3 regions of the Synechococcus sp. WC10meta genome follow, and region 3 is predicted to be linked to each of the others. Evidence: predicted binding sites of a transcription regulator. Region 3 holds the regulator's gene; each other region holds the start of a gene.
The links. Region 3 encodes NtcA, which controls nitrogen genes in cyanobacteria. Its sites were predicted from a motif close to GTANCNNNNGNTAC; they were not measured.

Region 1 (7,884 bases), on a different contig from region 3:
CCGATAGCCTGCCGCGCGTACCCGCTCTACAACCTTGAGGGCAGAGCCACCCGTAGTGACGACATCCTCCAAGATCCACACTCGACTCTCGGCTGGCAGTTCTGGCCCCTCGATCCAGGCCTGGGTGCCATGAGCCTTGGGCTCTTTGCGGACAATCAGGGCTGCTAGGTTAGCCGGCTGGGCATAAAGAGAAGCCAAGCTCACTGCCGTCACCAGGGGATCTGCCCCCAGCGTCATCCCAGCAACCGCCGCTGTTTCAGGAGGCAATAGCCGATGAAGCAGGGATCCAGCCAGGTAGGCCCCCTGGGGGTGGAGGGTGACCGGCTTGCAGTTGATGTAGTAGGAGCTCTGCCGCCCGGACGTGAGGGTAAAGGATCCCTCGCGGTAGGCCAGCTGTGCCAGCAAATAGAGCAATTTCTCCCGCGCCTCAGCCGGGGAAAGGTTTAAGGGGGAACACTCCAGTAACAACACAGCAGGGATCCAAGTTTTTCCACTGCACCCGTTGCAACGATAAACGATAGCCGAAGACGGCAGCCCAACAAAGAAGCCCGATCCAATCTGGAAGGGCAGGTACTTTTACCAACGGAAGGAAAGGAGTAGAGTAGAACAGCAGAGTCTCTCAACTACGAGGATCCCATGACGCGAGGCTTTGGACCCTTTGGCAAGATTCAGGAAGCCCTCAAAAAAGCTCAAGAGGTGCGCGACGGCGCCCAAAAGCTGCAAAAAGAGCTAGAAGAAATGGAAATTGTTGGCGAGGCCGGCAATGGCTTGGTGAAGGTGACGGTCAACGGCAACCAGGAGCCCCTTAAGGTGTCCATAGATCCCCAAGTCCTCCAGGAGCCAGTGGATGTGGTGGAGGACTTGCTGCTGACGGCAATGGTGAATGCCTACACCCAGTCGGCTGAGACGATGCGCAAGCGCATGGAGGAACTGACGGCGGGTATCAGCCTGCCGGGGCTGGGCTAGTCCTGTGTACACTCGCCCTTTGGCTCGCCTAATCGAGGAGCTACAGCGCCTGCCCGGCATTGGCTCCAAAACCGCTCAGCGGCTCGCCTTGCACTTGCTCAACAGGCCCGCCCACGAGGTCGAGGCCCTGGCCCAGGCCCTGCTGGAAGCCAAGCAAACCGTTAAGCACTGCTCCATCTGCTTTAACTGGTCGGCAGAGGATCCCTGCGAGATCTGCCGCTCCCCCCAGCGGGACCGACTGCTCTGGTGCGTGGTGGCCGATGTCAGGGATCTCATCGCCGTAGAGCGAACGCGCGAGTTTAAGGGTCTCTACCACGTATTGGGGGGCTTGATCTCGCCCATGAATGGGATCGGGGCTGAGCAGTTGCGCATTCGCGAACTGGTGGCACGGGTGGCGCGGGAGAAGCCCCAGGAGCTCATTTTTGCCCTCAGCCCCAGTGTGGAGGGGGAGGTCACCATGCATGTGGTTAAAGATTACCTGAAGCCGGTTGCCCCCAACCTGCGCATGACTCGTCTAGCTTTTGGCCTGCCCATGGGATCGGAGTTGGAGTATGCCGACGAGGTTACCCTGGCCCGAGCCTTGGAAGCGCGGCAGGAGCTGTAGCAGCAGGCTGCCGGAAGGACTGGCTGGGGAGCTAGTCGGTGAAGCCCAGGATCCAAACTCTCCTAGATAGGATCAGAGCTGGCAAGGCGTTCCGGGAGGCGGGTGGTGGCGCTAAACACTCTGCCCAAATAGCCGCAAGTAGCTCTCTAGCCCCCCAGCCAAGAGGGGCCTTGCCAAGTTAGCCAGCAGGGATCCCACCTCTAGCCTGGAGGTGCTCTCGGCAAGCCTTAGAGGAACTGATGGCTCTCTGGCTGCAGCACTACCTCATTGGGCACGGCATTGGCCGGCAGGGTGAGGACAAAGCGAATGGCCTCGGCAGCCGTGGCGGGGCTGAGCATTTTGTCCCTTTGCACCTTGAGGCTGATGGGATCCCAAAAGGGCGAGTCGATGCCGCCAAAGTAAAACAGGGTAAAGCGCACCCCAAAGCGCTTTAGCTCATCGGCCATGCACTTGGTAAAGCCGACCACGCCAAATTTGGCAGCACAATAAGCCGAGGCCATGGCCATGGGGTGGCGACCCAGAATGCCGGGGAAGTTGAGAATATGGCCGGACTTCTGCTCCCGCATGGCGTTGGCCACCAGTTGGCTGGTGTAGAAGCTGCCCTTGAGGTTGACCGCCAGCATCCGCTCCAGGTCAGCGGGGGTAATTTGCGGGGCAGGTTTGAGGATGCCGGCGCCGGCCAGGTTGATCAGCACATCGATCCGCCCGTGCCTCTGCAGCGTTTGGGTCACCAGCGCCTCGACCTGGGCGTAGTCGGTTACATCCGTGGGGATCCCTACTCCAGAAGCAGCCCCAAGAGCTACTGCTTTCTCGGCCAAGGTGGCCAGGGGCCCTTCTCGCCGCGCCGCCAGCACTAGATGGGCTCCGGCCTGGGCCAAGAGAGGCACAAGGGCACTGCCAATTCCCCCTGTGGCCCCTGTCACGAGAACAACTGCCTGGGACAACGGAGACACTTCACGTTTCTTAAACTCTTTCCCCCATCATACCTGGGGATCAGCCTTGCTTGAGTGCCGAAGACGAGGGAGCCTAAACGCGACGCAACCGCAGTCGCTGCACCCATTCTTCCCCAAAGCGCAGCCAGTCTGCCATTTTTTCTGGAGTCTCCAGTGGTGGGTAATCCCGCCAAATGACAAGCTGCGGCCCGAATCCCTTCGCATAACAAGGAGGATGCTGCTCCAAGAAGTTGAGGAAACTGGGATGGAAGCGCAGGCGAATCTTAGCCTCATCTTCTCCGCGCAAAAGGTAGCGGCGAGAAAAGTCGGGATGGTTCTCGAAATTGATATCCTGCATGCCAAAAGCTTCAGCAACGTCGTCGAACAAGGGAACTTCTGGGCGCAGCCGAAAACGAGGTAGCCGTAGGTCTTCGCAATAGGCCCAGAAAACAGACAAGTAATAATTTCTTCTTCTTCTGGAATCCTTCCAGCTGTAGTCAAAGATGGCGATTTCGGTTCCATCGTTCAGTCGTTTGAACATCGAGTTGTAGAAACGAGCGCCGCTTCGTTGGAAAAAGCCAGCCTGAAGCAAGCGGGATCGGATCCCTTCGGGTAGCTCCGCCGAAAACGACATTCCCAACCTCCTGGCTACCCGCTCCAAGGCTTTTCGACGCCACTTCTCTAGATAGGTATGCCCCAGATAGATAAGCGCCAGAGGGCCTAAACAAATAATAAGAGCTATAAGCCATTCCATCCAAACCCCCCTGAGTTTGTAAACTCAGCACCCCCACCCAGAGTACCATAGCAGGCACAAAAAAGGGATCCCTCCAGCAAGAAGGGATCCTGTTCAAAAGCCTTGGTCGAGAACTAATGCTTTAGATGAAAACCTCGATTAGGCGTCGAAATAGAGGGCAAACTCGTAGGGGTGAGGCCGCAGGTTAATGGGGTTGATCTCGTTGTCGATCTTGTACTCGATGTAGGTCTCGATGAGATCCTCAGTGAAGACGCCCCCCTCCAACAAGAAGTCGTGATCCTTCTGCAGGCTTTCCAAAGCATCCAGCAGGGATCCGGGCGTGGAGGGGATCTTGGCTAGCTCCTCCGGCTCCAGATCGTAGATGTCTTTGTCGAGAGGCTCGCCGGGGTGGATCTTGTTCTTGATCCCGTCCAAGCCAGCCATCAGCATAGCCGAGAAGGCAAGGTAAGGGTTGCAGGTGGCATCTGGGCAGCGAAACTCCAGCCGCTTGGCCTTGGGGTTTTTGCCCGTTACCGGAATCCGAATGGCTGCGGAGCGGTTGCCCTGCGAGTAGGCCAAGTTTACCGGCGCCTCAAACCCAGGCACCAGGCGCTTGTAGGAGTTGGTGGTGGGGTTGGTGAAAGCCAGAAGGGCTGGTGCATGCTTGAGGAGGCCGCCGATGTAGTAGAGAGCTATCTCGCTGAGATCCGCGTAGTTGCCTTCTTGGTAGAAGAGGGGCTGGCCGTCTTTCCAGAGAGACTGGTGCGTGTGCATGCCGCTGCCGTTGTCGTTGAAGAGGGGCTTGGGCATGAACGTCACCGTCTTGCCGTGCTTGCGAGCCACGTTCCGGATCACGTACTTGTAAATCATCATGTAGTCGGCAGAGGTGAGCAGGTCGGCAAAGCGGTAGCCCAGCTCTCCTTGCCCGCCAGTGGCCACCTCGTGGTGGTGCTTTTCGATGGGCACCCCCAACTTGGCCATGGTTAGCAACATCTCGGTGCGGAGGTCTTGGTGGGCATCGGTGGGCGGCACAGGGAAATAGCCTTCTTTGTAGCGCGGCTTGTAGCCCAGGTTGCCCCCTTTCTCCTCCCGGCCTGAGTTCCAGCGGCCCTCAATGGAATCGACGAAGTAGTAGCCGGCGTTCTGAGTTTGGTCAAACCGTACATCTTCAAAGATGAAAAACTCCGCCTCGGGCCCAAAGTAAGCCGTATCGGCAATGCCTGTCGATTGCAGGTAAGCCACAGCCCGCATGGCTAGGCTCCGAGGACAACGGCTGTAGGGCTGGCCGGTGCGGGGTTCAATGATGTTGCAGATGAGGCTGAGGGTAGGCACTTGGAAAAAGGGGTCGATCCAGGCCGTTTTGGGGTCTGGCACCATGTACATGTCCGACTCGTTGATGGATTTCCAGCCCCGGATGCTGGAGCCATCAAAGGGCAGCCCTTCGCTAAAAGCTTGCTCCGTCAGCATTGAAGAGTGGAAGGAGACATGCTGCCAGGTGCCAAAGAGATCCACAAACTTGAGATCCACCATCTGGATATTGTTGTCGTGGATCATTTGGAGCACTTCTTGTGGGGTGGATGCCATGCCTTTCTCCTAACTTGACTTGGGTTGCGGTTGAAACTAAGACAGGCCGAAAGCGCTCACCCATCCTAGAAAGGCCGACACCAGCTTTTTGTATCTTCTGATACAAAGATGACCTGGTTCCAGCCTTCCCTTCGTCAAAGAGCAGCTCACCGGCAGTCTGCAGGAGAACGAAAATGAAACTGACAAGCCCTGGCCTCCTTGAGGCGGCGGAATCGTGTTAGGCTAAAGCGTAGTCATTACGAGTTTGACTTAGCAGTTCCGTTGCAGAAGGAGAGATAGAGCAATGACAAACCAAGGTCGTGTTGAGAATGTGGTCATTATTGGCTCGGGCCCTGCTGGGTTGACTGCGGCCATTTACGCTGGGCGTGCCAACCTAAAGCCGGTGGTGTTCGAGGGGTTTCAAGTGGGCGGGATCCCGGGTGGGCAACTGATGACCACCACCGAGGTGGAGAACTTTCCGGGCTTTCCCGAGGGCATCAGCGGCCCCCAACTGATGAAGAACATGCGGGCTCAGGCCCAGCGGTGGGGGGCGGAGCTGTACGCCGAGGATGTCACCTTTGTGGATCTCAGCCAGCGGCCTTTTGTAGTCCGCTCTGACGAACGGGAAGTGCGCACCCACAGCCTCATTATTGCCACCGGGGCTATGGCCAAGCGCCTGCACCTGCCTGGAGAGGAGATCTACTGGAACCGGGGCATGTCGGCCTGTGCTGTCTGCGATGGGGCCATGCCCATGTTCAGGGGAGTGGAACTGGTGGTGATTGGCGGTGGCGATACCGCCTGTGAGGAGGCCACCTACCTAACTAAGTTTGGATCCCATGTCCATATGCTGGTGCGCAGTGGCAAGATGCGGGCCAGCAAGGCCATGCAAGAGCGGGTGCTCAACCACCCCAAGATTACGGTGCACTGGCACACGGAGGTGGTAGAGGTTCTGGGCGACGGCCAGCGCCTGACGGGCGTGAGGGTGCGCAACAACCAGACCGGCGAGCTGCAGGAGATGGCGGTAGGGGGGGTATTCTACGCCATTGGCCACAAACCCAACACGGACTTGTTCAAGGGGCAACTGGAGCTGGATGAAGCTGGCTACATTGTCACCCGCCCCGGTTCTGTAGCCACCAGTGTGGAGGGGGTATTTGCCGCTGGGGACGTGCAAGATCACGAGTTTCGTCAGGCCATCACCGCTGCCGGCACCGGCTGTATGGCAGCCATGCTGGCGGAGCGCTGGCTCTCGGAGCGAGGTCTAGCTCAGGAATATCCCGTTGTCCCGCCGAGCCAGCCGGAACTTGCTTCTGCTGTCGAGGTAGAGCCTGCGGGAGGCTCCGCTGTCGAGGAGGCCGGTTTTGAGCAGGAGGTGCAAGAGGACCTCGACTTCAACCAAACTTGCCATGAAGGGGGCTATGCCCTGCGGCGGCTTTACCATGAGAGCAATCGCCTGCTGATGGTCAAGTACACGGCTCCCACCTGTACCCCTTGCCATGCCCTCAAGCCAATCCTGAACAAGGTCATCGAAGAGTTTGCCGACAAGCTGCACGTGGTGGAGATCGATATCGAGAAGGAGCCGGAGATTGCCGAGGCCGGCGGGGTAACCTGTACGCCAACGGTGCAGTTTTTCAAAAACAAGGAGCTGGTGGCCCAGGTGGTGGGCGTCAAGCCCAAGTCCCACTACCGCGAGGTGATCCAAGCCAACTTGTCCGAATCAGCCTAGTCTATCCAGCTAGTCGGCAAAGGCACTGGAGTAGGCGGCCTGTAGAGCTGCCAAAGAGACCGACAACACGGGATCCCCTTCTGCAGTAGTCACCACCAAGGGATCCGCGGGCCCGCCCACCTGTCCTAGAAGCTGCCACTGGCGGGGAAGCTGCGACTCTAGGTAGGCTTCCCAAGGAGAGTGCTGGGCTGGATCGACGGAAACGAGGATGCGGCTGGATCCCTCGCCAAAGAGAGCTAGATCCCAACGGGTAGACGGAGAGGGGATCCAGATCTTGGCTCCTCGTCCGCCGCTGAGGCAGGCTTCCGCCAGCGCCACGGCTAGTCCCCCCTCACTGCAGTCGTGGGCAGAGCGCACCCACCCCTGCCGAATGCCGTGGCGGCAGGCCGCTTGCACCTGCCTTTCCAGTTCCAGATCCACCGGCGCGGGCCGGCCTGTAACTTTCTGGTAAATGACCGCCAAGTACTCACTCCCCCCCAGGCTGGTGACGGCCTGGGATCCCAAGAGGTAGATGAGATCCCCTTCTTGCTGCCACCCCTGGCCACAGATGAATTTCAAGTCCGAAATGAGACCCACCATGCCGATGACAGGAGTGGGGTAGATGGCCTGGGATCCCTTCTCGTTGTAGAGGGAGACGTTCCCCCCGGTTACCGGCGTGCCCAGGGTGCGGCAGGCATCCCCAATCCCCCGACAGGCCAGGGCCAACTGCCAGTACACCACCGGATTTTCCGGGTTGCCGAAGTTAAGGTTGTCGGTTACGGCCAAGGGATCTGCCCCCACGCAGGAGAGGTTGCGGGCGGCTTCGGCCACCGCAGCTTTGGCCCCCTCATAGGGATCCAGGTACACCCAGCGACCATTGCCGTCTACGGTGGCGGCAATCGCCTTGCGGGAAGCCTGCAGGGGTGGCACCTCGCCTACGCCAAATTTTTGGGGGCGGATGCGGATGACTGCCGCATCTCCCTGTCCCGGCCAAAGGACGGTGTTGTTTTGCACCTGGTGGTCGTACTGGCGATAGATCCAGGCTTTGCTGGCCAGGGTGGGGCTTGCCAAAAGCTGTAGCAGCACCTGCTCCCACGCCAGCGTTTTCTGGGGTAGGTGGATCCCTTGCCGGTCGCAGGGGGGAAGGGTACTGGGATCCCATTGCCAGGCTGCCTGCACATACTCTGGCGGCTCTGGCAACACGGGACGGACGTATACAGGGGTATCCTCCGCCAAGGCCCGCGCCGGCACTCGCACCACGCAGGATCCCTGGTGCCAGATCTCCACCAGCGGCTCGGCAATGACTTCCCCAGCCACGCTGGCCTGCAGGCCCCAGCGGTGGAAGATCTCTATGACCTCTGCTTCCCGGCCTTTCTGCACCACC
Region 2 (7,884 bases), on a different contig from region 3:
CCGCTTTTTCAGGGAGACCATTGAGACCGAGCGCAGCCGCCTCAGCTTGGAATATCGCTACGCCAACCCCGATACCCCCGCTTTTGAGCTGGCCACCGTCCAGATCTACTACCAGCCGGCCCGCACCCAGGAGCCCAGCGTGGAAGAACGCACCCTCACGGTACAAGGTCGGCCCGTGCCTGTGCGTCGGGATACCTTCAACGAGCTGGTCAGCAACATTCTGGGAGCCAGCGTACAGGCCCAGAGCCGCTTCCAAACCGGGGATCTCTCCCACCGCTTGGTGTATGGAATGGAGATCTCCACCACCCGCAACGAACGTCCCCGCAACCGCTTCCAAACCAACCTGCTGACCGGGGCAGTCACCCAAAACATCCCCCCGGACACTTTTCCCACCAAAGATTTTCCCGACTCCGATACCGTGCGCTTTGGGCTGTATTTGCAAGATGAGATCGACTTTGGGGGCGGCAACTTTACCCTCATCCCCGGCATCCGCTACGACACCTACCGCCTCACCCCCAGCCCTGACGAAGCCTTCTTGAAAAGTGGGGCAGAAGCCGCCAGCCTGTTTGCCGATGCCATTTCTCCCAAGGTGGGCCTGGTGTGGAGGATTAATCCCAACCTCACCTTTACGGCCCAGTACAACACCGGTTTTCGGGCCCCTCAGTACAACGAAATCAACAGCGGCTTCACCAACCTGGTCAGCCCCTTCTTCCGCTACCGCACCCTTTCCAATCCCAACTTGCGACCGGAAACCAGCCAAGGCTTTGAAGTGGGGTTGCGGGGGATCTACCCCCAGGCCAGCTTTAGCTTGGCCGCCTACTACAACACCTACAACGACTTTATCGAGGCTTTCCGGGCGGTGGGATCCGAGCCTTCACCCCCCGGCCCGCCAGGGAGCCCGCCACCTCCACCGGTGACTCTCTTTCAGAGCCAGAACGTCAGTCGGGCCCGCATCTATGGTGTAGAAGCCACCGGGCAGTACTTCTTCAGCCCCGATTTGACCGGCTGGAGCCTCAATGGCAGCTTTGCCTGGGCGGTGGGGGATAACCTCACCGAAAACAAACCCCTCCTTTCCATTGAGCCACTGACGGCAGTACTGGGACTGCACTACGACGATCCCAGCCAGATCTGGGGAGCCAGGTTGGTGGCCACGCTGGTGGCGGATCCCCGCGACCCGCAACGGGAGGTAGTGCAACCGAACCCCAACGCTCCACCTCAAATTCCGTTTGTGCCCAAGGGCTACACCGTGGTGGATCTGCTGGGCTACTACAACCTGGACGACAACTGGCAATTGAATTTCGGGGTGTTCAATCTCTTTGATGAAAAGTATTTTCTCTACTCCGAAACCCGCTCTCTCTTTGTCGGCCCTGAAGTGGAACGGCTGGCCCAGCCGGGACGGCATGCTGCGCTCAGTTTTTCCACCCGGTTTTAGGGGCCAAGACCCGAGGCCGTGTTTACTCTGGATCCTGCTCTAACCGATGCTTGCCGAGCCACCTGCCCGCACCCCCAAGGGATCCCTCTCTCTTCTTCGGAAGTCCTGTCCCCAGCTTTTGTGGCGACTGCAGGGGTGGTATTGGCAGCAGGCGGGCATGGCCTGGGAGGCGGGGCTGGCTTGGTTGGCGTTGTGGCTTTGGGCTGGCGCAAGAGAGAGCGGCTGGCTGGAGTGTGCCGAGGAGCTGCTGCAAGAGGCTTGGGTGGCCGGCTATAGCTGGGCTGCCCTCTGGACAGCTTGCCAGGAGGGGGAAGAGCCGCCGGGGACCGTCCTCCACCTGCGAGCCAGGGATCCCCGACCGCTGCGCTGGGAGGGGTTGATTTCCCTCCTCTTGCACCTGATGGCGCTGCTGGGGCTGGCTTGGTGGGGATCCCGGCCTTTATCAGACGCAGAACTCCGGATCCCAGTCACGCTTTTGCTGGAGGATCCCGAGCCACAGTTGCTCGAACCGGATTCAGAATCCATAGAATCTCTCCCACCAGAGCCAACAGCAGAGCCGCCCGGCCCGGCCCCGGAATCGCCCCCTGCAGACGATCTATCCCCACCGGAGCCTGTGCCCCAAGAGATCGAGATGCCAGCCATCCCGGAGGCTGAATCTTTGCTGGCCCTGCAAACTCCGACCCCTACGCCTCCACCGACCCCTACACCCATTCCCACGGCAAAGCCAGAACCCACCCCTACTCCTCCGCTGACCCCATTACCGACAGCCACCCCGCAACCCACTCCTCCGCCACAACAGCCCACCCCAACTCCGGCGGTTACCCCCACCTCTACAGCGACTCCACTCACCTCCGCCCCGGTTACCTCAAGCACCCCTCTGCCCCGCTTTACCCCCTTGATCCAAGGGATCCGTTCCAGCGTAAAGACTGCCGCCGCTCCGCCTTCCCCCGGCAGCGAGAGCAGATTGGGGCCAAGGGATCCTGAAACTGGGACACCTGGCGGTATAGGTGCAGCCCAACCCCATTCCTCTGCCCCAACACCTGCCACCCCCCCCAGTTCCTCCCCACCGACAGTGGCTGCCAACCCCCAGCCGGACGTCCTGGCCCGCCCGATCCCCGGTCGCAATCCTCCGCCCCCCTACCCTCCTCAAGCTCGCCGTCTCGGCCAACAGGGGCAGGTGCTGCTGCGGGCCAAGGTCAATGCCCAGGGGCAGGTGCAGCAGGTGGAGATCGCCTCTTCCAGTGGGTTTCCCGCCCTGGATAGGGCAGCGCAGGAGGCGGTGCAGCGGTGGGAATTCAGCCCGGCCTTGAGAAACAACGTCCCCATCGAGTCTTGGGTGGTGGTGCCCATCCAGTTCACCCTCAATTGATTGCTGTTTGGGAATTGTTTTGGAGATTGTCTATGCTGTCTCGTCTTTCTCGCCGTCAACTGTTCGCCTTTGGTCTGGCCAGCGTGGGGGCCTGGGGAATGGGGCGTTTGGCCCAAGCCCAAGGTCGGATCCCTCAGGAGCTACTCCTGTCAGCAAGACAGAGTCCTTTTCGTCGGGTAGTCAGCCTCACCACCTTGACTGCCGATATCCTCTATCGCTTGGCCCCCGATAGGTTGGTAGGGATCCCTGCCAGTCGTTTGTTGGAGGAGGATCCCCGCTTCCAAGGCTTGACCCGCCTGGGGCTGGGCAACCAACCCAACCTGGAGCAGATTGTGGCCCTACAACCGGACTGGGTGGTGGGGGCCAGTGGCTTTCACGAGGCTCTGGCAGAACGGCTGCAGGAGCTGGGGATCCCCACCTACCTCACCCGCGTGGACAGTTGGGCTGCTTTGGAAGAGACGATTGCCACCCTGGCTGCTGCTTTGGGGGCGGATCCCGATCCCTTGCTGCGGCAGTATGGATCCCTTTTGCCCCAGGAACTGCCCCGCGTTCGACCCAAAACCTTGCTCTTGGTGGGCACCCAGCCGATTCTTTCTCCCAACCGGCAAAGCTGGGCCGGGGATCTGCTGGAACGCTTTGGCGCGGACAATCTCACCGCTACTTTGCAAAGCCAAGGGCCTTTTCGGGGCTACGTCACCCTTTCGGCAGAGCGCATCCTGGAAGCCAACCCAGAAGTTCTGCTGGTGGTCAACCCGGAGGCGGCGGATCCCTTGGCGTTTTTCCGTTCCCGCCCCTTTTGGAATCGGTTGCAAGCCGTCCAAACTGGGAAAGTTTATGGATTTGACTACTACGGCTTGGTCAATCCCGGCACCCTGGAGAAGATCAGGGCAGCCTGCGAGCAGTTGGCTAGGGTTCTTTTGAAGGTGGGATAGAGGGGCAGTAAACGCTGTTTTTCCTAGCAGGGGAAAGGGGATCCCCCTCTCCTATGCATAAACCACAACTTAGCTATGCCGAAATCGCATAGCTCGTTAAGAAGTGTAACGCCAACTACCAAAGTCAATGGTTCGTCATCGCTAGGATAGGCGGCGTTCATCCCACGGCAGCGATCATGGCGAACCAGTTTGAACGCCTTAAAAGCGAGAAGGATGGGCTGGCGGTTAAGGACGAGCTGGAAGCTTTTGCCCAAATGGGCTGGGAGAACATCCCCGAAGACGACCGAGATCACCGCCTCAAGTGGCTGGGGATCTTCTTTCGCAAGCGCACCCCTGGCCAGTTCATGCTGCGGCTGCGCCTGCCCAATGGGATCCTGACCAGCGGCCAAATGCGCAAGTTGGCCGAGATCCTCCGCCCCTACGGCCAAGATGGCGTAGCCGACATCACCACTCGGCAAAACCTGCAACTGCGGGGCATTCCCATTGAGGACATGCCTCAGGTTCTGCGGCAACTCAAGGAGGTGGGCCTGACCAGCATCCAGTCAGGCATGGACAACGTGCGCAACATCACGGGATCCCCTCTGGCCGGTATCGACCCGGATGAGCTGATCGACGTGCGCGGCCTCACTCGCAAAGTGCAGGACATGGTAACCAACAACGGCGAGGGCAACCCTTCCTTCACCAACCTGCCGCGCAAGTTCAACATCGCCATCTGCGGTTGTCGCGACAACTCGGTGCATGCCGAGATCAATGACCTGGCTTTTGTGCCTGCTTTCAAAGAGGGCAAGCTGGGCTTCAACGTCTTGGTGGGAGGCTTTTTTTCGGCCCGCCGCTGTGCCGAGGCCATCGGGCTGGACGTTTGGGTAGATCCCCGCGATGTGGTTCCTCTATGTGAGGCGGTGCTGCTGGTCTATCGGGATCACGGCCTGCGGGCCAACCGGCAAAAGGCGCGGCTGAGGTGGCTCATTGACGAGTGGGGCCTGGAGAAGTTTCGGGTGGCGGTGGAGCAGCAGATTGGCCACCCTCTGCCCAGAGCGGCGGAAAAAGACGAGGTGGTCTGGCACAAGCGGGATCTGCTGGGAGTACACGCCCAAAAGCAACTGGGCCTTAACTTTGTAGGCCTGCACGTGCCTGTCGGGCGGCTCAACGTCCCGGAGATGAGGGAGCTGGCTCGCTTGGCGGAGGTGTACGGCTCCGGAGAGCTGCGGCTAACGGTGGAGCAGAACGTGCTCATCCCCAATGTGCCCGACTCGCGGGTGGGGCCGCTTCTCCAAGAGCCGCTCTTGAAAAAGTTCTCCCCCAACCCGGGACCCTTGCAGCGGGGGTTGGTGTCCTGTACGGGCAACCAGTTTTGCAACTTTGCCCTCATCGAGACCAAAAACCGCGCCGTGGCCCTGATGGAAGAGCTGGAAGCCGAGCTAGAGATTCCTCAAACGGTGCGCATCCACTGGACAGGCTGTCCCAACTCCTGCGGCCAGCCCCAGGTGGCCGATATTGGCCTCATGGGCACCACCGTTCGCAAGGACGGCAAGCCGGTGGAGGCGGTGGACATCTACATGGGAGGAGAAGTGGGCAAAGACGCCAAGCTGGGCGAATGCGTGCGCCAAGGGATCCCTTGCGAAGACCTCAAGCCCGTCTTGGTGGAGCTGCTGATTGAGCACTTCGGGGCCAGGCCGCGTCGTGATCCCTCGGCTGCTCAGACCTCTGCTTCCCCCTTGATGACCTACTAGGCAGTTTGTCGTTCGAAATTTTGGAGGTTGTGATGTCTAAGCTATTCAACACTTCCTCTCCCATCTCCCGTCGCCGGTTTTTGGCTGGGGCAGCTGCCCTTGCGGCTGGAGCAGCTACGGCTGGGATCCCCCGCGCCCAATCCCAATCCTTGGGGCAGGGCTACTGGGTAGCTCAAGCTGATACCCCAGAAACCACGCGAGCCAGGCTGGGATTTATCGCCCTCACCGATGCTGCCCCCCTCATCATTGCCAAAGAGAAGGGGTTTTTTGCCAAGTACGGCATGAAAGACGTGGAGGTGGTCAAGCAGGCCTCTTGGGGCACCACCCGCGACAACTTGGTGCTGGGATCCGCCGCCGGCGGCATCGATGGGGCGCACATTCTCAGTCCCATGCCCTACCTCATCACCACCGGCAAAGTTACCGATGGCAAGCCGGTGCCTATGTACATTTTGGCCCGTCTCAATCTCGACGGTCAATGCATCAGCATTTCCAACCAATATCGGGATCTGAAAATTGGCTTGGATAGTTCCCCCCTCAAAGCTAAGTTTGCCGAGTTGCGAGCAGCCGGCAAAGAGCCCAAATGCGCGATGACCTTCCCCGGCGGTACCCACGACATGTGGATGCGCTATTGGCTGGCGGCAGGCGGGATCGATCCCACCCGCGATGTCTCCCTCATTGTGGTGCCGCCGCCGCAGATGGTGGCCAATATGAAATCCAGAACCATGGAAGCCTTCTGTGTGGGCGAGCCTTGGAATGCCCAGCTGGTGAACCAAAAAGAGGGGTATACTGCCCTCACCACCGGCGAGCTATGGAACAACCACCCGGAAAAGGCCTTTGCCCTGCGGGCCGACTGGGTGGATGCGCACCCGAAAGCCACCCTGGCCCTGTTGAAAGCAATCCTAGAAGCCCAGATCTGGTGCGATCAGATGGAAAACAAAGAAGAAATGTGCCGCATCATTAGCAACCGTCGCTGGTTGGGGGTTCCCGTAGCGGATATCTTGGGCCGCGCCAAAGGCACTTTCGACTACGGCACCGGCAAGGTTGTTGAGAACAGCCCCCATTTGATGAAGTTCTGGCGAAATAGTGCTTCCTACCCCTTCAAGAGCCACGATCTCTGGTTCTTGACCGAAAACATCCGCTGGGGTTACCTACCTGCTGACACCGATACCAAAGCTTTGGTGAATAAGGTCAACCGAGAAGATCTCTGGCGCGAGGCCGCCAAAGCCATTGGCCAGCAGGCTGCTATTCCCCCCAGCACCTCCCGCGGCGTGGAAACCTTCTTCGATGGGGTGAAGTTCGATCCCGAAAATCCTGCCGCCTATCTGGAGAAGTTGGCGATTAAGAAGCTGGCCTAACTTGCTGACTTGCCTGAGTTGGTAACTGCCCAGGAGAGAAGGGATCCGCCAACTTCTACCTAGAGTGTTCAAGTTGAACCCCTTCTCTCTTGGGATCCCTCTAAGCTAACTTCAACCTCACTCCTAGTAGACTATGAGACTTCCCAAATCCGCCCTAAAGTTGAGCTACCACCTCTTGCGGATCTTCCTTTCCCTACTGGCTGGCCTAGGACAATGGCTGCTGAAAACTGGCCCAGGTTTTGCTCTTCAGGCCAACGCCGGCATTGGTTCACCCGCTAGCTCTACCTTTGCTTGGCGGCAACGGGTTCAGGTTTACAAGGTGCTGCGCCGCATTCTGTTGCCCGCCACGGCCATTCTAATCCTGCTCATTCTCTGGCAAGTTGCCTACAGCCGGCCCGGGGCCAACCTGCCCACACCTCTCCAAGTCTGGCAGGACACTTGGGATCCCCTCATTAAAGATCCCTTTTTTGACTATGGTGGCAATGCTAAAGGGCTGTTCTGGCAAATTTGGGCCAGCTTGCGGCGGGTGTTCATTGGGTTTGCCCTGGCCGGCTTGGTGGGGGTCGTGGGCGGCATGATCATTGGGGTTAACCGCTGGCTCTACGAGGCCTTGGATCCCATCTTTCAGGTGCTGCGCACAGTGCCACCTTTAGCCTGGCTGCCCATTTCCTTGGCCGCCTTTCGCGATGCCAATCCTTCCGCCATTTTTGTTATCTTCATCACTGCCCTCTGGCCTATTTTGATCAACACCATCGCTGGCGTGCAGCGGATCCCACAGGATTACCGCAATGTGGCCAGAATTCTGCGTCTGTCTGGCTGGAAGTATTTCTTCAAGATCGTCTTCCCGGCAACCGTGCCCTACATTTTTACTGGCTTGCGCATTGGGGTGGGCCTGTCTTGGCTGGCTATTGTGGCAGCAGAAATGTTAATTGGCGGCGTGGGCATTGGATTCTTCATTTGGGATGCCTGGAATAGCTCCCGCGTTAGCGAGATTATTCTAGCTTTGGTCTATGTTGGCCTAGTTGGACTGTTGTTGGATCGCATCACGGCTTGGATTGGCTCGCTA
Region 3 (7,884 bases):
GCGTGTTGGTCGGCTCTGGCCCTCGCTATCTGCTGCAGATGCAACTGCCCGAAGAGGCAGAGACAGCGGTGGATCGCTTCAAAATCTGGGTCAGCACTACTGGCATGCAGCCGGGCATCATGGCAATGCCCCCTCTGGGGCAAAGACTGGAGCCCCCCTCTGACGATCCCTATGGCTCCGGATCCCGTCTGGATAGAGAAGTCAGGCTGGCCATTCTGGGCAAGGCGGGCAGCACGCCCATGCCAGCTTTTGCCGAGGATCCCTGGTGGTGTATGGAGCAGGCTGTCAAGGTGGTAGCTTAGACTGGGCCTACCTCCTCACAATTCTGTACAGCAGAGACTCAACCTCCTCGACACTAATAGCTGAAAGATTATAGGAGGAGTAGATCCTACTTCTCGTCTCTTGATCAACATCTGCCAAGACCAGAAAGACTTGATCTGGGCCGAGACCCATTTCGGAGGCGAGCCAAGAGTACTTCTCTATACAGTCTCTATAGCTGCCGGTCTTCGACTCTATCCAGTAGAATCGGTTGTTAATGTGGAAGAAGAGATCGATCTCAAAGTCGCTACCGTCGGGCAAAGTAACTTCCGCATTTGCGATGTAGGAAAAATCGATCTTCTGTCCCTGATCTCTAGCAAACTTGATCAGTTGCTGTTTGACATATCTCTCCAGCCAATCTCCAGATAGGAACTTGATTGCCTCTGGAGACTTGCTTAGCTTTACCCTCAGGTTTTTGGAGGATTTTGAGTAGTTATATTCCTCTAAGAAATTAACCTTATGTAGAGTGGAAGCAAGTTGGCAGCTATAACTTATCACTTCCGGGGAGTTGCCTTTTAAGCAAAGAGTTAAGGCCTTTTCTTCTCCAATGCCAGATTTAATTTCTTTGTAAAGCTTCTCGATCAGCGAGTACCTCTGACCCATAAGGTTTGATATCCAGTTCAGCTTGTTATCGAGTTCTCCTTCTGCATCGGCTTTTTTACTAGATGGGATCAGGTTCTTCATCCTTATGTTCCTAGACCACAGAAATACCCCTATTTTCACCTGTTCACGGCTAATCGTCTCTGGCGGCAAACTCTTGAGTCGCGCGCCAGCAGTTCGCTCGTTAGTTTCCTTCGTCTTTTGAAGGCTAGAACTTGAGCTTAGATTCTGGGAAATTTTTTCTGTACTTTCTAATAGCCTGCTCAGGATATTCTGCTGGTTACTTATGTTCTTAACTAGCTGACTTCTGTACTCAGCTAAATGCTGAAGGAAGTTTTGGTAACTTTCGGACAGACTTTCTGAGATATGAAGTTTGAAGCCCTCAAGATCAGCTTGTAACTTTCTTAGAATCTCATCCAGTAACTGACTATTAGCTCTTTGAGTGAGCCTACAGGTATAAACGCCCAGGCAGAAACCAATAGCCAATCCAATTAGAAGACCTAAAAGCAGAGTCATCTTCCCTTGATCCTATTTTCTTTAACCTAACTCAGGAGTTGTGAACAGCTAGGAAGATTTTAAAGCATTGCTACCTCCTGCTTACTCTTGAGCCAGAAGGGATCCCAACCAGCTTTGTTGGAGCGCTTTCTGGGCGGGAGTGAGCTCAGGCAAGGCCTCGAGGGTGTACACATCCGGGCGGGGTGGATCCAAGGGGATCCAAAAGTGCTTTAACTGATTGCCTTGGAAGACGCTAAGACAGATGGTTTGGTGGGGCTGATAGGCTGCCAGGCGCTCCGGCAAGGTGGCGGCGCTTACCCGAAAGCCATCCAAAGCCACCAGCTCGTCGCCAGCCCAGATGCCTGCTTTTTGAGCCGGGGAGCCCATCTCGACGGCGCTGATGCGGTTGCCCTCGCCGTTGAAGTTCAAGCCCAGGTAGGGAGGAGGGTTGGGGCGGCTAAAGTGGGCCTTGAGGGTGAGGCCAAACGGATGGAGGTAGGTGTCGTAGTCCAGTTCTTCCGTGCCTTCCACGTAGGCGGCAAAAAAGCGCCCAAGGTCGACACCGGCTGCTCGCTCAAAGGCCTCCCGCAAGTCCTGGTAAGTATAGCCTTTCTCAAACCGGCCAAAGCGCTGCCACAAATCCCGCATGGCCGTGTCCAGGGATCCCCGCCCCCTTGAAAGGTGGCGAATGTGCAGATCTAGCAGCCAGCAGACTAAAGCGCCCTTGAGGTAATAGGAAACCTGGCTGTTGAGGCTATTTTCGTGGGGGCGGTAGAGCTTGATCCAAGCATCGAAACTGGCCTCCTGCAGCGATTGTACGACTCGACCTGGCGTGCGCTGTAGCCGGCTGATTTGCTCAGATAGGATCTGCAAAAACTCTTTGGCACTGAGGATCCCTGCTCGCAGCAAGATAACATTTTCGTAGTAGCTGGTTGCCCCTTCGCAGAACCAGAGGCAGTCCACATAGTTTTCTTGGTTGTAGTCAATTTTCTCCAAAGCTAGAGGGCGCAGCCGCTTGACGTTCCAAGCATGGAAAAGCTCATGGGCCAGCAGCGCCAAAAAGCGGCGGTAGGACTGAGGCTGATGCAGCTCTAGTCCAGAATAGTTGAGGGTGGCACTGTACTTGTGTTCTAGGCCACCAAATCCCCCGGCCGACAAATGCACAATAAACCAGTAGCGGTCGTAGGGCAGCCCGCCAAAAAACGCTGCCGTGGTTCGGACAATTTTCTCGGCATCGGCCACTGCTTGATCCAAATTCAGGGTGCCCGCTCCCCAGACCACGAAGTAGTGCGGGATCCCTTCCACTGCAAACGAGCGCAACTGGTGCAAGCCCACTTCCACTGGGCTGTCTGCCAGCTCGTCGTAGTCTTCAGCAAAGAAAGACTGGCCAGCGCTAGGATCCCCTGGGGAAGGAGAGGCCAGGGGCCGCAGGCTGGTGGCAATGCGCCAGTCGGGGTGGGGAGGGATCACGGTCAGCGTATAGGGCTCCCGCTCGCGGCCAGGCACGTAGAGAAAGAGCGCCGCCCCATTGAAATAGGCGTGGGTGAGATCCAGATGGTTGGTGCGCACCGTCAGCTCATAGGCATAGACCCGATAGCGGACTGTAACCGCCGAACACCCAGGTGGGTCTACCTCCCAGGTGTTTTTATCAACCTTTCGCCAGTCCAAAGGGCTCCCTTGCTCGCTCAGGGCCTGAAACTCCTGTACATGGCGGGCATGCTCCCGCACTAGGTAGGATCCCGGCGTCCACACTGGCAGCCGCAGCCGCAGGGGCACCTCTGGTTCCACTTCGCGAATCTGCAGCTCCACCTCCAAGAGGTGACTGGCTGGCTCTGGCATCCGCACCGTAAAGTGCTGACGGCTAGGGCGAGAAGGGGTGGCAACCTCAGCCGGCGGGATCCCCATACAACCTTCCCTTGTCGCAACAAAGGAACGTAGCTCTTGCTACAAAGATATCCAGGCAGAGCCTCTTAAGTTTAGGGTAGTCTTCGAGTCGTGGGCAGCTCGATCCAGGTGCCCCAAGCTAACCTCTGGGGTTGATCCTAGAGATAAACTGACCTTGAAAGGTTGACGAATCTCGTGGTGGCCGTCGCAGAAAAATCTCTCATTGCAGCTTTTAAGCAGTTAGGAGGATCTCGCCATCCTCCGGTTATCGAGACTTATGAACGCGGCAAGACCATTTTTCTCCCCGGCGATCCGGCGGAGCGGGTTTACTTTTTGGTCAAAGGGGCGGTTAAGCTCTCGCGGGTGTACGAAAGGGGGGAAGAAATTACCGTTGCCCTCCTGCGGGAGAACAGTATTTTTGGTGTGCTCTCCTTCATTACCGGGCAGCGCTCCGACCGCTTCTATCACGCCGTAGCTTTTACTCGCGTCGAGCTGCTTTCTCTGCCCATCGAACAGGTGGAAAAGTCTGTACGGGAGAACGCTGAGCTGGCCATGTTGCTGCTTAAGAGCTTGGCTTCCCGTATCCTGCAGACAGAGATGATGATTGAAACCCTGGCCCACCGCGACATGGCCTCCCGCCTAGTTAGCTTTTTGTTGATCCTCTGCCGCGACTTCGGGGTGCCTGGCCCCAATGGCGTAACCATCGACCTCAAGCTGTCTCACCAGGCTATTGCCGAAGCCATCGGATCAACCCGCGTCACCATTACCCGTCTCTTGGGAGAGTTGCGCAAGAAAAACTACATTTCTATCCACAAGAAGAAGATCACTGTCCACGACCCCATCCAGCTTAGCCATCGCTTTACCTAGGGGGCCAGCTCTCAACGGCTGAGAGACACCTGCTAGGAGGCGGGCAGCTGAGCCAGGGCAGCCAGGATCTTTTCCCCCATTTCCCGGCAGCCGACCAGGGTCATCCCCTCCGAGTAGATGTCGGCGGTGCGGTAGCCCTGGGCCAAAACCGCCTCGACGGCCTGTTCGATGCGGTCAGCAGCTTGGGGCTGATCCAAGGAGTAGCGCAGTAGCATTGCCCCAGAAAGCACCTGGGCAATGGGGTTGGCCTTGTCTTGGCCGGCAATATCCGGAGCTGAGCCATGGACTGGCTCATAGAGGCCTGGGCCGGTAGCTCCCAGAGAGGCAGAAGGCAACATGCCAATGGAGCCAGTTAGCATGGCCGCCTCGTCGGAGAGGATATCCCCAAAGAGGTTTTCTGTCAGGATGACGTCAAACTGCTTTGGCCAGCGCACCAACTGCATGGCCGCGTTGTCGACATAGAGGTGGGAAAGCTCTACGTCAGGGTATTCGGCGGCAATGGCGGTAACCCGCTCCCGCCACAGTTGCGACACCTCCAGCACATTGGCCTTATCCACCGAGCAAAGCTTGCGCCGTCGCTTGCGGGCCAGTTCAAAAGCTACGCGGGCAATACGATCCACCTCGGCCTCGCTGTAGGCCATGGTGTTGACGCCGCGGCGGGACCCCTGGGCATCGACGAAGATCCCGCGGGGCTGACCAAAGTAGATGCCGCCGGTGAGCTCGCGTACCACCACCAGGTCGATCCCAGCAACTACCTCCGGCTTTAGGGAGGAGGCCTGCACCAGTTGGGGGAAGATCTTCACGGGGCGCAAGTTGGCAAATAGCCCCAAGCCGGCCCGCAAGCCCAGCAAAGCCTGCTCCGGTCGCTTCTGGCGCGGCAGGGTGTCGTACTTAAAGTCGCCAACCGCTGCCAAGTAAACGGCATCGCTTTCTTGGGCCATTTTCAAGGTCTCCGGGGGCAAGGGATCCCCCGTGGCCTCGTAGGCTGCTCCGCCAATTAGGCCCTCCTGCCACTGGAGGGAAAACCCCATCTGAGCGGCAACGGCGTCCAAAACTGCTCGACCCACCTGCATAATCTCAGGGCCGATCCCATCGCCGGCTAGGGCAGTAATCCGATAGGTTTGAGCAGCAGAAGAAGAAACGCTCATGGGCGATCCCCGCAAGAGGAGTGCGTAGCGATATTACCATCCCCTTGCCCAAGGTCTGCCGAAAAGTCCCCCGGGAAAGTTCCCCTAAAAAAAGTGCAGCTTGGCCATCAGCCTGCTGCACCTAGAGTTATCAATATTCGGCTCTCTAGAACAGGCCCAGGGTAACCCACTTGTCCAGCGGCAGAGTGGCGCCAATGCCTAGATACAGGGTTACCAAAGTGCCAATCAAAAACACCGTCGTCGCCACTGGACGGCGCAGCGGGTTCTGGAACTTGTTGACGTTTTCAATGAAAGGCACAAACAAAAGGCCCACGGGAATAGCCAACATCAGGGCAATGCCCAGCAGCTTACTGGGAACAACGCGCAAAATGTGGAACACAGGGTAGAGGTACCACTCGGGAAGAATTTCCAGGGGCGTGGCAAAGGGATCTGCCGGCTCGCCTACACCCGCGGGATCCATAACCGCCAGGCCGACAATCACCCCAATGGTGCCCAGGATGACCACCGGGAACATAAAGAGCAAGTCGTTGGGCCAAGCGGGCTCCCCGTAGGTCATGTGGCCCATGTTCTTCTTCAGCTTGGCCAAAACTTTGGGGTTGTCCAGGTCAACTTTGCGTGTAATAACCTCAGTCGCCAGCGCTTGCTTCGAGACAGGCATAGCAGTTCTCCTTGTCTGGGGCAAAAGGGTTGAGCAAGGGAAAGTAGGGGATCCAACCAGCCCTGGATCACAGGGGTCCAGAAATGCCCTGGCGGCGGATCATCAAAAAGTGCATGGTCATGAAGACCGCCGTCAGCCAAGGCAGGACAAAGGTGTGCAAGCTGTAGAAACGAGTAAGGGTAGCTTGGCCAACAGCCTCGCCACCGCGGATAAGCTGAACCAGGGCATCACCCACCACTGGGATAGCGCTGGGCACTCCCGAGACGATCTTGACTGCCCAGTAGCCCACCTGATCCCAGGGCAGAGAGTAGCCCGTAACCCCGAAAGAAACCGTCAGCACCGCCAAGATCACGCCGGTGACCCAGGTCAGCTCGCGGGGCTTTTTAAACCCACCGGTCAGGTAAACCCGGAAGGTGTGCAGAATCATCATCAACACCATCATGGAGGCGCTCCAGCGGTGGATGGAGCGCAGCAGCCAGCCGAAGTTGACCTGGGTCATGATGTAGTTGACCGACTCAAAGGCCTCGGCCACCGTCGGACGGTAGTAAAACGTCATGGCAAAGCCGGTGGCAAACTGAATGAGAAAGCACACCAGCGTGATGCCGCCAAGGCAATAGAAGATGTTAACGTGCGGCGGGATGAATTTTCCGGTTGCGTCGTCGACGAAGGGCGTAATCTCTAGCCGCTCGTCTAGCCAATCGTAAACTTTGCCCATGGTACCTTTCTTTCCAATTTCTCGGTATCTCCCCGGCGGGAGAAAGTCACTCCACGGTGGAGGACAGCCCCACCTCAACCAGCACTGTAACACAATTTGTTAACGACTTCCTTAAGTTAGGCTCAGCTCGGGGGCAGGAATCCGCATTCTCGCTGGCAAAACAGGTTTCGATATTGCGTCTTGTTCATATACGTTAACTTTTCTTAGCGTCTTGCCGTCTATGGTTGCGCCAAAGCCAAAGAAGAAAGAGTGGGGGATCCGCTGGGTTCTCCGCATTCTGCTGCTGGGGTGCCTGCTCTGGGCAAGTTTAGGCACTGATGCCTACCAAGCTCAGGCCAGCCGCTGGGGAGAAGAGCAGCAACTGCTGGCCCAGGCTTGGGCCTATGTGGATCGGGCCTACGTGGATCCGGGGTTTAACGGACAAAACTGGTGGCAGGTGCGGCAGCGTTTTCTGGCGCGGCCCTTGAAGAATCGTCAGGAAACCTATCGGGCCATTGAAGAGATGTTGGCCACCCTGGGGGATCCCTACACCCGCTTTTTGGATCGGGAGCACTACCTCAGTCTGCAGACCTCTACTGCCGGCGAGCTGAGCGGTGTTGGCCTGCAGATTGCCATCGACGAGCAGGGGGCGGTGCGGGTTATTGCTCCCATGGAGGGCACCCCTGCCGAGCGGGCCGGGATCCAGCCCCAGGATGAGATCTTGGCGGTGGATCAGGTGCCAGTGGCGGGGCTGAGCTTGGACGAGGTGGCAGAGCGCATGCGCGGCCCTAGCGGTACAACCGTTAGCCTGCGGCTAAGGCGGCAGGGGCGCATCTGGGAGGTGGAGCTGGTGCGGCAGTCAATCCTCATTAACCCGGTGCGCACGGCTTTCTTTGAGCTGCCCCAAGGACTAGTGGCCTACATCCGCCTCAGCCAGTTCAACGGCAATGCAGCCACTCAAGTGCGCCAGGCTATCCAGGCGGCAGAAGCCCGAGGGGTGCGGGGCTACCTCCTGGATCTGCGCAACAACCCCGGAGGACTGCTGCAGGCGGCCATTGAGATTGCCCGCTTTTGGATCCCCAAGGGCAACATCGTGCTGGTGAAGGATCGCCACGGCATTCTAGAAGGCATTCCTGCCACCGGCGAAATTCTCACCCAGGCGCCGCTAGTGGTTTTGGTCAATCAAGGCAGTGCCAGCGCCAGCGAAGTCTTGGCGGGGG

Region 1: glnA (type I glutamate--ammonia ligase) is a predicted target of NtcA. The motif match lies at 4,910-4,923, and genes of this name have one in related genera.
Region 2: NW804_RS03225 (ferredoxin--nitrite reductase) is a predicted target of NtcA. The motif match lies at 3,839-3,852, and genes of this name have one in related genera.

The regions. Positions count from the first base shown of each region.
Region 1 covers NZ_JANSHF010000002.1:67,862-75,745, reverse strand. Annotated here, with positions in the region: gene pyrE (orotate phosphoribosyltransferase) at 1-471, opposite strand, end outside; gene NW804_RS01705 (YbaB/EbfC family nucleoid-associated protein) at 637-966, shown strand; gene recR (recombination mediator RecR) at 971-1,570, shown strand; gene NW804_RS01695 (SDR family oxidoreductase) at 1,798-2,523, opposite strand; gene NW804_RS01690 (hypothetical protein) at 2,597-3,136, opposite strand; gene glnA (type I glutamate--ammonia ligase) at 3,395-4,819, opposite strand; gene trxB (thioredoxin-disulfide reductase) at 5,103-6,521, shown strand; gene purL (phosphoribosylformylglycinamidine synthase subunit PurL) at 6,531-7,884, opposite strand, start outside.
Region 2 covers NZ_JANSHF010000004.1:62,600-70,483, reverse strand. Annotated here, with positions in the region: gene NW804_RS03240 (TonB-dependent hemoglobin/transferrin/lactoferrin family receptor) at 1-1,432, shown strand, start outside; gene NW804_RS03235 (energy transducer TonB) at 1,479-2,801, shown strand; gene NW804_RS03230 (ABC transporter substrate-binding protein) at 2,834-3,733, shown strand; gene NW804_RS03225 (ferredoxin--nitrite reductase) at 3,910-5,463, shown strand; gene NW804_RS03220 (CmpA/NrtA family ABC transporter substrate-binding protein) at 5,496-6,818, shown strand; gene ntrB (nitrate ABC transporter permease) at 6,952-7,884, shown strand, end outside.
Region 3 covers NZ_JANSHF010000011.1:35,449-43,332, forward strand. Annotated here, with positions in the region: gene NW804_RS07185 (hypothetical protein) at 1-302, shown strand, start outside; gene NW804_RS07190 (hypothetical protein) at 310-1,434, opposite strand; gene NW804_RS07195 (M61 family metallopeptidase) at 1,516-3,318, opposite strand; gene ntcA (global nitrogen regulator NtcA) at 3,493-4,164, shown strand; gene leuB (3-isopropylmalate dehydrogenase) at 4,197-5,312, opposite strand; gene petD (cytochrome b6-f complex subunit IV) at 5,458-5,970, opposite strand; gene petB (cytochrome b6) at 6,038-6,685, opposite strand; gene NW804_RS07220 (S41 family peptidase) at 6,906-7,884, shown strand, end outside.